DNA from 4 places in the Sphaerisporangium sp. NBC_01403 genome. Region 1 is predicted to be linked to each of the others. Evidence: predicted binding sites of a transcription regulator. Region 1 holds the regulator's gene; each other region holds the start of a gene.
What was found. Region 1 encodes HrcA, which represses chaperone genes, less so after heat shock. Its sites were predicted from a motif close to TTGGCACTCTCNNNNNGAGAGTGCCAA; they were not measured.

Region 1 (3,069 bases):
GAACAGCAGCTCCCACTTCCGTCCGTCAGCCGTGACGGTCTGCGAGGACGTCGGCTGGGTGAGGGTGGCCTTCTGACCCGCGGCGTCCAACGCGGAGCAGGTGACGTTGGTGGGCCCGGACGCCGAGGCGTACAGGACGGGCTTGTCCTTCGGGTCGAGCGCGGCGGCCACGCTGCCGCCGCTCTTGAAGGTCTGCGTCGGCGCCGCGTCGTTGATGGTCTTGAACAGCCCCCCGGCGAAACCCGCGACCCCTACCACGAAGCAGACGACCGCGATGAGCCAGGCCAGCACGATCCACAGCACGCGCGGCCGTACGGGGCCGGGTGCGGAGTGCGCGGGGGAACCGTACGGCCGGGCCGAGCCGGGCGGCGGGGGAGGGGGCGTGCCGTACGAGGGGCCGTAGGAAGGGCCGCCCTGGGGGTTGCCGTACCCCTGGCCGGCCTGGCCGCCTTGGGGGTTGCCGTATCCCTGGCCGCCGGAGGGGGCGCCGTAGGCGGGACCGCCCGAGGGCGTGCCGTAGGAGGGGGCGGCCGGGGTGCCGTACGGGGGCGCGCTGGGGGTGTTGCCGTAGGCGGGGGAACCACCATAGGAAGGGGCGCCGCCGGCGGGCGCGCCTCCGGACGGCGAGCCGGGCAGGGGAGCATGCTCGCCAGGGGAGTTGTGACGCGGAAGCCGGGTCGTCGCGTCGTTCAGCCGGGGGTCGTTCTCACTCATGGGGGAGAGTCTGGATCACCCGACTTGCCGACGGATAGCAAGTGGCTTGCCGCTGGCTGGGCGAGGTCGTACGGATGGGTTATCGCACCCTGTCGGCCGGAGCCGTACACTTGGCACTCGGGAACACAGAGTGCCAGACCAGGCGTTTACGCAGGCACGAACGCAGGGCAGGGAGGTGAGCACGTTGCTCGATGAGCGTAAGCTCGCAGTTCTGCGCGCCGTTGTCGAGGACTACGTGTCCACCAACGAGCCGGTCGGGTCGAAAGCGCTCGCGGAGCGGCACAATTTGGGGGTCTCTCCGGCCACCGTGCGCAACGACATGGCCGTGCTCGAGGAGCAGGGCTACATCACACAACCCCACACCAGCGCGGGCCGCGTGCCCACCGACAAGGGCTACCGGTTGTTCGTCGACCGGCTGTCCCAGATCAAGCCGCTGTCCGGCGCCGAGCGCCGGGCGATCGAGACCTTCCTGGCGGGCGCCGTCGACCTCGACGACGTCGTGACCCGCACGGTGCGGCTGCTCGCGCAGTTGACTCGGCAGGTCGCCGTGGTGCAGTATCCATCGCTGATCCGTTCCACGGTCCGGCACGTCGAGCTCGTGCCGCTGGCCGAGCGGCGGATCATGCTGGTGCTGATCACCAACACCGGGCGGGTCGAGCAGCGGGTCGTCGACCTTCCCAATGTGGTGGAGGACGACCGGATCGCGCATCTGCGGGCGGTGCTCAACGCCTGCCTCGACGGATGCCGCCTCAACCGCGTGCCCGAGACGGTGGCCGACCTGCACGACCGGCTTCCCGAAGAGGACCGGCCCGTGGCGACCACCATCCTGTCCGTTCTCCTGGAAACCCTGGTCGACCGGCATGACGAGAAGATCGTCTTCGCCGGGGCGGCCAACCTCGCGGGCGACATCAGCGTCGGCCTCCGCGAGGTCCTCGAGGCGCTTGAGGAGCAGGTCGTGCTGATGCGGCTGCTCGGCGAGGCGAGCGACTCGGCCGCGCTCACGGTGCGGATCGGCTCGGAGAATCCCTACTCCGGGCTTCACGGCACCTCGATCGTCGCCGCCGGATACGGTTCGGGCGACAATGAACTGGCTCGGCTCGGAGTGCTGGGCCCGACGCGAATGGACTACCCGGTGACTATGGGAGCGGTGCGCGCAGTGGCACGCTATGTCGGCCAGATCCTGGCGGGGTCCTAGGTGGCCCGCGACTATTACGGCATCCTCGGGGTCCGCCGTGACGCGAGCCAGGACGAGATCAAGAAGGCGTATCGCCGCCTCGCCCGCGAGCTTCATCCCGACATCAACCCCGATCCCGAGACGCAGGAGCGCTTCAAGGAGATCAACCAGGCGTACGAGGTCCTGTCGGACCCGAGCAAGCGCCAGATGTTCGATCTCGGAGCCGACCCCTTCGGCGGCAGTGCCGGCGGTCCGGGGGCCGGTGCGGCCGGCTTCGGCGCGGGCTTCCCGTTCAGCGACATCATGGACGCCTTCTTCGGCGGCGGTGGCGGAGCCCGGGGGCCGAGGTCCCGGGCGAGGCGCGGGCGCAACGCGACGATCCGCGTCGAGCTGGACCTGGCCGAGTCTGCGTTCGGCACCACGCGCGAGCTGGTGGTCGACACCGCCGTGCTGTGTGAGGTCTGCCAGGGGTCGGGCGCCGCGTCCGGCACCCATCCCGACACCTGTGACATGTGCCACGGCCGTGGCGAGATCTCGCAGGTCACCCGGTCGTTCCTCGGCCAGGTGATGACCGCTCGTCCCTGCCCCCAGTGCGGCGGGTTCGGCTCGATCATCCAGCACCCCTGCCAGGAGTGCTCAGGCGACGGGCGGGTGCGCACCCGCCGCACGATCAAGGTCCGCATCCCGGCGGGCGTCGAGGACGGCACCCACATCCAGCTCGCCGGAGAGGGCGAGGTCGGCCCCGGCGGCGGCCCGCCCGGAGACCTGTTCCTGGAGATCGTCGAGCGGCCGCACGAGATCTTCGAGCGGCGTGGCGACGACCTGCACTGCACGGTGCAGATCCCGATGACGGCGGCGGCGCTCGGCACGATCTTGACCGTGGAGACGCTCGACGGCGCGGAGGAGATCGACGTACGGCCCGGCACCCAGGCCGGTCACGTCCTTCCGCTTTACGGGCGTGGCATCCAGCGGCTCAACGAGACCGGCCGGGGCGACCTGCTGATCCACGTGAACGTGGAGACGCCGACCCGTCTCGACCCGGCTCAGGAGGAGCTGCTCAAGGAGCTGTCCAAGCTGCGCGGGGAGGAGCGCCCGCCGGGTAAGTTCGCCCCCGGGCAGCAGGGCTTCTTCTCCCGCCTCAGAGACGCCTTCAACGGCCGCTGACCCCTGCGCCCGCTGAC
Region 2 (3,069 bases), 3.7 Mb from region 1:
GCCGAGGTCGTCCAGGTCCTTGGACAGGTGCACGAGCGCGGAGCCACCGCCGGAGACGATGCCCTCCTCGATCGCGGCGCGCGTCGCGGAGATGGCGTCCTCGAGGCGGTGCTTCTTCTCCTTGAGCTCCACCTCGGTGGCCGCGCCGACGCGGAGGATGCAGATGCCCCCGGACAGCTTGGCGAGGCGCTCCTGGAGCTTCTCGCGGTCCCAGTCGGAGTCGGTCTGCTCGATCGCGTGCTGGATCTCGCGGACGCGGTCCTGGATCGCCTGCGGGTCGCCGGCGCCGTCGACGATGGTCGTGGCGTCCTTGGTGACCACGATGCGACGGGCGGTGCCCAGCACCTCGAGGCCGGCGTTGTCCAGCTTGAGGCCGAGCTCCTCGGAGATCAGCTGGCCGCCGGTCAGGATCGCGATGTCCTGCAGCATGGCCTTGCGGCGGTCACCGAAGCCGGGAGCCTTGACGGCCACCGAGGTGAACGTGCCGCGGATCTTGTTGGTGACCAGGACGGCCAGGGCCTCGCCCTCGACGTCCTCCGCCACCACGAAGAGCGGCTTCTTGGTCTGGGCGACCTTCTCCAGCAGCGGGAGGAACTCCGCGATGGAGGAGATCTTGCCCTGGTTCAGCAGGACGTAGGCGTCCTCGAGGACCGCCTCCATGCGCTCGGGGTCGGTCACCATGTACGGCGACAGGTAGCCCTTGTCGAACTGGAGTCCTTCGGTGAACTCAAGCTCCAGGCCCATGGTGTTGGACTCTTCGACGGTGATGACGCCGTCCTTGCCCACCTTGTCGAACGCCTCGGCGATCAGCTCGCCGATCTTGGCGTCCTGGGCGGAGATCGTCGCTACGTTGGCGATCTCCTTCTTGTCCTCGACGGGACGGGCGAGCTCCAGCAGGCGGTCGCTGACCGCGCGGGCGGCCAGGTCGATGCCGCGCTTGAGCGACAGCGGCGAGGCGCCGGCGGCGACGTTGCGCAGGCCCTCGCGGACCATCGCCTGGGCGAGCACGGTCGCGGTGGTGGTGCCGTCACCGGCGACGTCGTTGGTCTTGGTGGCGACTTCCTTGGCGAGCTGGGCGCCGAGGTTCTCGTACGGCTTCTCGAGCTCGACCTCACGGGCGATGGTCACGCCATCGTTGGTGATGGTCGGCGCACCGAACTTCTTGTCGATGACGACGTTCCGGCCGCGCGGCCCGAGGGTCACCTTGACGGCGTCCGCGAGGGCGTTCACGCCACGCTCGAGAGCGCGACGCGCGTCCTCCTCGAACTCCAGGGTCTTCGGCATTTAAGGTCCTCTCAGCATCAGAGCCCCGGGCCTTCAGCCGAAGCGCCCGGGGCTTGACACGCATTTTTTGTAAGGCTCCGTACTGATGGTCGCTTGCGCGCCCGGGGCTTTACTTCTCGATGATCGCGAGAACGTCGCGGGCGGAGAGAACGAGGTACTCCTCGCCGCCGTACTTGACCTCGGTGCCGCCGTACTTGCTGTAGAGGACGATGTCCCCTTCCTTGACGTCGAGCGGAATCCGCTTCTCGCCGTCTTCGTCCCAGTTGCCGGGGCCCACCGCGAGGACCTTGCCCTCTTGCGGCTTCTCCTTGGCGGTGTCCGGGATGACCAGACCGGAAGCGGTCGTCTGCTCGGCTTCAAGCGGCTGGACCACGATGCGGTCGCCGAGCGGCTTAACGGGAACCTTGGTGGCGGTCGTCACGATCGGACCTCCCCTTCAGATTGTTTTGATGAGCTGAAGAGGCGACCAGCGGCCTGCCGTCGCGGGTGTCAGACCTGCCTCGTCGCATTTTGACTTGGCACTCTCACTAGGCGAGTGCCAACACTGAACAGTATGCAAGGCCGCCGACTCAGTCAACACGGACAGGCCGTCCCTGGTCAGTCCGGGAGCGATACCTGCCCCGGCCAAAGCGAGAGTCGCCCGAAATGTCCGCTCTGGACACCCGGTCCGCCAGGTTGCCGACTCCTCGTCCGAGACCCTCCGGCACGCGGTAGCGTCGGGAGACGTGGACCTCGACGCCTTCCGCGAGTTGCTGACCCCACGCGGGCAGAAGGCCCTCGGCGACGCCGTGGGGGCGGTGGCCGACGGCGCCGACCCGGTGGTGGCAGCGAGCCGGCTCAGGAAGACCTACGACGCCTCGCTGACCTCCGCCGCGCTCACCCAGGCGCGGCTGCGGGCGCGCGGCGCGGTCAAGTTCGGCCCCGACGCGTCCCGCATGTACTTCACCCCCGACGGCCTGGAGCAGGCGACCCGCGCCGAGGTGGCCGCCCACCGCGCCCGCAGGCTCCCGCCGGGCACGCGGGTGGCCGACGCCTGCTGCGGCATCGGCGGCGACCTGATCGAGATGGCGCGCGCCGGGTGCGAGGTCGACGCCGTGGACCTCGATCCGCTCACCGTGGAGGTGGCACGGGCCAACGCCGTGGCACTGGGGCTCGGCGACCGCGTCACGGTCCGTACGGCCGATGCGGCCGAGGTCGAGCCGGAGGCGTACGACGTGCTGTTCGCCGACCCCGCCAGGCGGTCCACCGGCAGGCGCGTCTTCGACCCCATGGCGTACTCCCCGCCGTGGCCCGCGGTCCTCGGCCTGGTGGCACGGGCACGGGCCGCGTGCCTGAAGGTCGCGCCCGGCATCCCGTACGAGCTGATCCCGCCGGGCGCGGAGGCCGAATGGGTCTCCTACCGCGGCGAGGTCAAGGAGGCCGTCCTGTGGACCGGCGCCCTCGCGCAGCCGTCGGCAGGCGACCTCGGCCGCAGGGCCACGATGCTGCCCTCAGGCGAGACGCTGACCCCCGACCTGTCACTCGGGCAGGCGAAGCAGGGGCCGGTGGCCAGATACCTGTACGAGCCGGACGGCGCCGCGATCCGGTCGCATCTGGTCGCCGAGGTGGCGGCGCTGGTGAACGGCCACCTGCTCGACCCGCAGATCGCCTACATCACGGGCGACACCGCGGCCGTCACGCCGTGGGCCTCGCGCTACGAGGTCCTGGAGACGATGCCGTTCTCGCTGAAGCGCCTGCGCACGGCCCTTCGCGAGCGCCACATCGGCGCGGTCACCCTGAAGAAAC
Region 3 (3,069 bases), 2.9 Mb from region 1:
GTCCCTGCCGAACGAGGACTGCGTTGTCTTCCTGGTCAGCCGCTCGGCCGGCGACCGGGACATCGTCTACGTCACCGAAGGCTGGACCAGCGAAGAGGCCCACGGCAGGTTCTTCGCGACCGAGGAGGCGAAGGCGCTGGTCGCGAAGCTCCAGCCGCTGCTCGCCGGCGAGCCTCAGTACATCGACGAGGTGCCGGTCGGCGGCAAGGCCGCCTTCTGAGATCGCTGGTGAATAGGTCAATCCTTCATCGATTCGGCCTGATGGCAGACCTGGGCATCGATCCCGCCCGCATCGTCGTCGCGGGCGCCGGCGCCGGCGGTGGCCTCGCCGCCGGACTCACACTGATGGCGCGCGACCGCGGCACCCCGGACGCGCAACGACTGGCTCGCCCGGGTCCTGAGCTGAGGGTTGAGCCGTTCCTCCCGCTCGGCGATGTCTCAAACGCCGGGCCTGCGCGTTCTGGTCACCGACCCCGCGGGCCTTCGGGCGGCGCTGCGGGAATGACGCAGGACAGGGCACTGCGCAGGACGGTGGCGAAGGATTCGGTGTTACCGGGTTCGAGCCAGTGCCGCCCCGCCACGCGGATGGCGCCGGCGACCGCGGCGGCCATGACGGCGGGGAACAAGTCGCGTCCTGGGTCGGTGCCGGTGCGCGCCCCGATCGCCTCGGCGAGCGGGCCCTCCGCCATGGTGAACGCCTTCAGCGCCTCGCCCTCCAACTCCGGCGTCGACATGATCATGCGCAGGCCGGCCTTGTCAGGCTCGGGGGCGGTGTAGAGCTCGATCATGGCCGCGATGACGGCCTGGTCCAGCGGCTCGCCGGTGGGCCGGGAGCGCAGCGCCTGCCCCGCGCGCCTGGACTGGTCGGCCTGGAAGGCGCAGACTGCCTCCTCCCTGCTGGAGAAGTAGTTGTTGTAGGTGCGGGGTGATACTCCCGCGGCCGTGGCGATGTCGTGGACGCGCACAAGGGCCAGCCCGTTGGGGCCCTGCTCGATGGCCAGGCGCAGCGCGGCGTGGCTGATCGCCTCCCGGGTTGCCTGCCGGTTGCGCGCCCGGAGGTCCATAGCGTCGTCGTTCATGGGCCGACCCTACCCGATATTGCGCGGCACGCACTATATGCGTGCCACGCAAGTTGTGGGTAGAGTGCGCTGGGACGCCTGGCACTCACGCCTGGAGAGTGCCAACCGCAAGGCGTGTGCCGGGACGGCGAGGTCCGCCTGCGGGTCATCCACCCGCCGGCAGGCCGTCCGTCGCGGGCGCCGTCCCGGCAAGCCCCATCAAGAGCAGGAGCAGTAATGGCTTCGAAAATGATTGCGTTCGACGAGGACGCCCGGCGCGGTCTCGAGCGCGGGATGAACCAGCTCGCCGATGCCGTCAAGGTGACCTTGGGTCCCAAGGGCCGCAACGTCGTGCTGGAGAAGAAGTGGGGCGCTCCCACGATCACCAACGACGGCGTCTCGATCGCCAAGGAGATCGAGCTCGAGGACCCCTGGGAGAAGATCGGGGCCGAGCTCGTCAAGGAGGTCGCGAAGAAGACCGACGACGTCGCGGGTGACGGCACCACCACCGCCACCGTGCTCGCCCAGGCGCTGGTACGCGAGGGCCTGCGCAACGTCGCCGCCGGCGCCAACCCGATGTCCCTGAAGAAGGGCATCGAAGTCGCCGTCGAGCGCGTCAGCGAGGAGCTCTCGAAGCTCGCGAAGGACGTGGAGACCAAGGAGCAGATCGCTTCCACCGCCTCCATCTCCGCCGGCGACACCCAGATCGGCGAGATGATCGCCGAGGCGATGGACAAGGTCGGCAAGGAAGGCGTCATCACCGTCGAGGAGAGCAACGCCTTTGGCCTGGAGCTCGAGCTCACCGAGGGCATGCGCTTCGACAAGGGCTACATCGCGCCGCTCTTCATCACCGACTCCGACCGGCTCGAAGCGGTCCTGGACGATCCGTACGTCCTGATCGTGGGCGGCAAGGTCTCCGCCAACAGGGACGTGCTTCCGCTGCTCGACAAGGTCGTGCAGGCCGGCAAGTCACTGCTGGTCATCGCCGAGGACGTCGAGGGCGAGGCTCTGGCCACCCTGATCGTCAACAAGATGAAGGGCGTCTTCCGGTCGGTCGCCGTCAAGGCCCCTGGCTTCGGCGACCGCCGTAAGGCCATGCTCGGTGACATCGCCATCCTCACCGGTGGCCAGGTCATCAGCGAGGACGTCGGCCTCAAGCTGGAGACGGCCACGCTCGACCTGCTCGGTCGCGCGCGCCAGGTCATCATCACCAAGGATGAGACCACCATCGTCGACGGCGCCGGCGACCCCGAGCAGATCTCCGGCCGGGTCAACCAGATCCGCGCCGAGATCGAGAACACCGACTCCGACTACGACCGCGAGAAGCTCCAGGAGCGCCTCGCCAAGCTGGCCGGCGGCGTCGCCGTCATCAAGGCCGGCGCGGCGACCGAGGTCGAGCTCAAGGAGCGCAAGCACCGCATCGAGGACGCCGTTCGCAACGCGAAGGCGGCCGTCGAGGAGGGCATCGTGCCCGGCGGTGGCGTGGCTCTGCTGCAGGCGGGCGCCAAGGCGTTCGACAAGCTGGAGCTGTTCAACGACGAGGCCACCGGTGCCGCGATCGTCCGCAAGGCGCTCGAGGAGCCGCTGAAGCAGATCGCCATCAACGCCGGCCTCGAGGGCGGCGTCGTGGTCGAGCGCGTGCGCAACATCGAGGTGGGCTTCGGCCTCAACGCCGCGACCGGCGAGTACGTCAACATGCTCGAGGCGGGCATCATCGACCCCGCCAAGGTCACCCGCTCGGCGCTGCAGAACGCCGCTTCCATCGCGGCGCTGTTCCTCACCACCGAGGCGGTCATCGCCGAGAAGCCCGAGAAGAACCCGGCCGCTCCCGCCATGCCCGGCGGCGACATGGACTTCTAGGTCGGGACACCCACGGGAGTCGGCCGGCCAGGAGCGCGGCGCCCGGTGTCCTCGCGTGACGGGAGGTGGCATTCGTCCGCCTCCCGTCACGGTGATCGCCCGGGCGCCGAGCACAACCGGCGCCCAGCGGCCCGACCGCGCCCGCTTCCCG
Region 4 (3,069 bases), 1.7 Mb from region 1:
CTTCCTCGTGTTCTCCAGAACCGGGGAAGCCTCGTCGGTCACTGCCGTCACCTGATACCCGTCGATATAGCGCCGCTTGTGTCGCGTGTGACGGTAGCTCATAGCAGTTCATCGTGGTAGAGGCCCACACGAATACGACACAATGGACGGAAAACGCGAGATGGGGGGCCGGTGAACCTTAATATCTGGTTGCTCCTCGCGTCCGTCGTCGTCATCGCCGCCATCGCCTCCGTACGGGTGGCCCACCGCACGGGACTGCCGAGCCTGCTGATCTACCTCGGGCTCGGCCTGCTGGTCGGCGAGGCGGGGCTGGGCATCCAGTTCGAGAACGCGCAGCTCGCCCAGCAGATCGGCCTCGCCGCCCTCGCCGTCATCCTGGCCGAGGGCGGCCTCACCACGAACTGGCAGCACGTCCGCCGGGCCGTACCGACCGCGCTGGTGCTCGCCACGGTCGGAGTGGCGATCAGCATCGTCTCCCTCGCCGCCGCGGTGCACTGGCTGCTCAAGATGGACTGGCGTACGGCCCTGCTGCTCGGGGCCATCCTCGCCTCGACCGACGCGGCCGCGGTGTTCTCCGTACTGCGGCGCCTTCGCCTCCCCCAGCGCCTGTCCGGCATCCTGGAGGCCGAATCCGGCTTCAACGACGCGCCCACGGTCATCGTCGTCGCCATGTTGAGTCAGGTGAACACACCCCTGCCGAGCGTGGGGCACGTCGTCTTCGACGCGTTCTTCGAGCTCGCGGTCGGGTGCGCGGTGGGCCTCGCGGTCGGCCCCCTCGGGGGATACGCGCTGCGCAGGGTGGCTCTGCCGTCGTCCGGTCTCTACCCCATCGCCGTGCTCGCCCTCGCGTTCATCGCTTACAGCGGCGCGGCGCTGCTGCACGGAAGCGGCTTCCTCGCGGTGTACCTCGCCACGCTCGTCCTCGGCAACACGCGGCTGCCGCACCGGGCGGCGACCCGGGGCTTCGCCGAGGGGGCCGCGTGGCTGGCGCAGATCGGCCTGTTCGTCATGCTCGGCATACTCGCCAGCCCGCACGAGCTGCCCACGGCCGTCGTGCCCGGCCTGATCGCCGGCCTCGCCCTGCTGCTGTTCGCCAGGCCCCTGTCCGTCGTGGTCTCCGCCCTGATCGTACGGCTGGCGCGGGTGGACCAGCTCTCCTGGCGCGAACAGGCGTTCCTGTCCTGGGCGGGACTGCGGGGGGCGGTGCCCATCGTGCTCGCCACCATCCCGTGGGCCACCGGGCTCATCGGTGCCAAGGGGGTGTTCAACGAGGTCTTCGTCATCGTGATCGTTTTCACGATGGTGCAGGGGCCGACGCTGCCGTACCTCGCGCGGATCCTGCGGGTCAACGCGCTCGACGAGGCCCGTGACCTGGGTGTCGAGGCGGCTCCGCTCGAAGAGCTCAACGCCGACCTCCTTCAGATCACCATCCCGCCGGGCTCAGGGCTGCACGGAGTAGAGATCTTCGAGCTCCGCCTGCCCTCGGACGCGGCCGTCACGATGGTCGTACGCGAGGGCCGCTCCTTCGTCCCCGAGGGCTCCACGCGCCTCCGAGCCGAGGACCAGCTCCTGGTCGTCACCACGGCCGCATACAGGCAGACCGTCGAACGCCGCCTCCGAGCGGTGAGCCGCCGGGGCAAACTCGCCGGCTGGTACGGCGAACGCGGCGAGTGACCCTGAGCCGACGTCACCGGCCCTCTGGTCCCCTGACTTCGGCCCCAGCTCGACCAGGCTGCCAGCCCCAGTTCGGTCTCGTCGCCTCGCCGTGCCCCGCTCGGAGGCTCCAGGCCCGATGGATCTCACGACCAGGTACGGAGCCGCGCTCGTCACAGCCCGCCGGCTCGCTTCCGCATCGCTTCCGCAGAGCCTTTACGGGGCACCCCACAGAGCTTGTGACGGGGATTAGAACCTGCCTGGGTGGCGTTTAGCCTAATCGGCTGCGTACCATTAGCAGTCGCATCGGTAGAGTGCCAGTCTGCGTGAGTCATACTCGGCGTGAGTCATACGAGGAGGAGTGCGTGCCCACCTACCAGTACGCCTGTACCGCTTGCGGTGAAGGGCTCGAGGTCGTCCAGAGATTCAGCGACGACGCGCTGACCACATGCCCGAGCTGCGAGGGCCAACTGCGCAAGGTGTTCTCGGCCGTCGGCATCGTCTTCAAGGGCTCCGGCTTCTATCGGACGGACAACCGCTCGTCCACCGGAAGCTCGACGTCCAGCGGTTCCGCCGCTTCTTCTGGTGCCTCGGTTTCCTCTGGTTCCAGCAGCTCCGGGGACTCCGGCGGCTCCGACTCCGGAACCACCACCTCCACCAAGAAGGAGCCCGCCTCGGCGAGTTCTTCGGCGCCCGCGAGCAGCTCGGCAGCCTGACGACGCCCTGGGTTGTACGGCTCCCGCAGGCCGTACAACCTCGCTTGGACGCCTGCCTTCTCCCATGCACAGGCCGTAGTGGCGTTGCCCTCTTCACAGCGCAAGCCGGACGCGACACCATCAAACCGACCGCCTGCACCTTGCCACCGGCCCTTCCGTCGCGGCATGACTGGTCGTTGCAAGTGGCTCGCAGAACCGCACGCGGCCACGCCGTGCTCCAAGAAGCCGGTCACAGGGGCGTTCTAGCGGCCCGGCCTCCCCCATCGCAACGCACCACGACTTCCGCCCCACCGGCGATCTCACGGCCAGGGTTATCCACAGGTCTCGACTCTGATCTCTTCTGCCCGGGCCTGGGGCGCTAGTGTCTGCGCCATGGTCATGAGAGCGGACATCGGGGTCATCGGCGGGTCAGGGTTCTACTCCCTCCTCGATGATGCCGAAGAGATCGACGTCGCCACGCCGTACGGGCCTCCGAGCGACACCATCACTGTGGGCCACATCGGCTCGCGCTCAGTGGCGTTCGTGCCCCGCCACGGCCGCGACCACCGGTTTCCTCCCCATCGCATTCCCTATCGGGCGAACCTCTGGGCGCTTCGCTCCCTCGGCGTGCGCCAGGTGCTGGCACCGAGCGCCGTCGGGTCTCTCCAGGTGCGGTACGGCCCGGGCACCCTTGTGATCCCTGACCAGCTCGTCGATCGCA

Region 2: a site for HrcA is predicted at 1,800-1,826, ahead of groES (co-chaperone GroES). Genes of this name have one in related genera too.
Region 3: a site for HrcA is predicted at 1,158-1,184, ahead of groL (chaperonin GroEL). Genes of this name have one in related genera too.
Region 4: a site for HrcA is predicted at 1,948-1,974, ahead of OG589_RS33050 (FmdB family zinc ribbon protein). Genes of this name have one in related genera too.

The regions. Positions count from the first base shown of each region.
Region 1 covers NZ_CP109534.1:5,735,902-5,738,970, reverse strand. The annotation lists gene OG589_RS25550 (hypothetical protein) at 1-714, opposite strand, end outside; gene hrcA (heat-inducible transcriptional repressor HrcA) at 899-1,909, shown strand; gene dnaJ (molecular chaperone DnaJ) at 1,910-3,052, shown strand.
Region 2 covers NZ_CP109534.1:9,445,844-9,448,912, reverse strand. The annotation lists gene groL (chaperonin GroEL) at 1-1,284, opposite strand, end outside; gene groES (co-chaperone GroES) at 1,394-1,708, opposite strand; gene OG589_RS42780 (THUMP-like domain-containing protein) at 2,010-3,069, shown strand, end outside.
Region 3 covers NZ_CP109534.1:2,807,260-2,810,328, forward strand. The annotation lists gene OG589_RS12650 (putative quinol monooxygenase) at 1-220, shown strand, start outside; partial or broken gene OG589_RS12655 (alpha/beta hydrolase fold domain-containing protein) at 262-390, shown strand; gene OG589_RS12660 (TetR/AcrR family transcriptional regulator) at 465-1,079, opposite strand; gene groL (chaperonin GroEL) at 1,296-2,918, shown strand.
Region 4 covers NZ_CP109534.1:7,399,234-7,402,302, forward strand. The annotation lists gene OG589_RS33040 (LCP family protein) at 1-42, opposite strand, end outside; gene OG589_RS33045 (potassium/proton antiporter) at 172-1,674, shown strand; gene OG589_RS33050 (FmdB family zinc ribbon protein) at 2,019-2,369, shown strand; gene OG589_RS33055 (S-methyl-5'-thioadenosine phosphorylase) at 2,742-3,069, shown strand, end outside.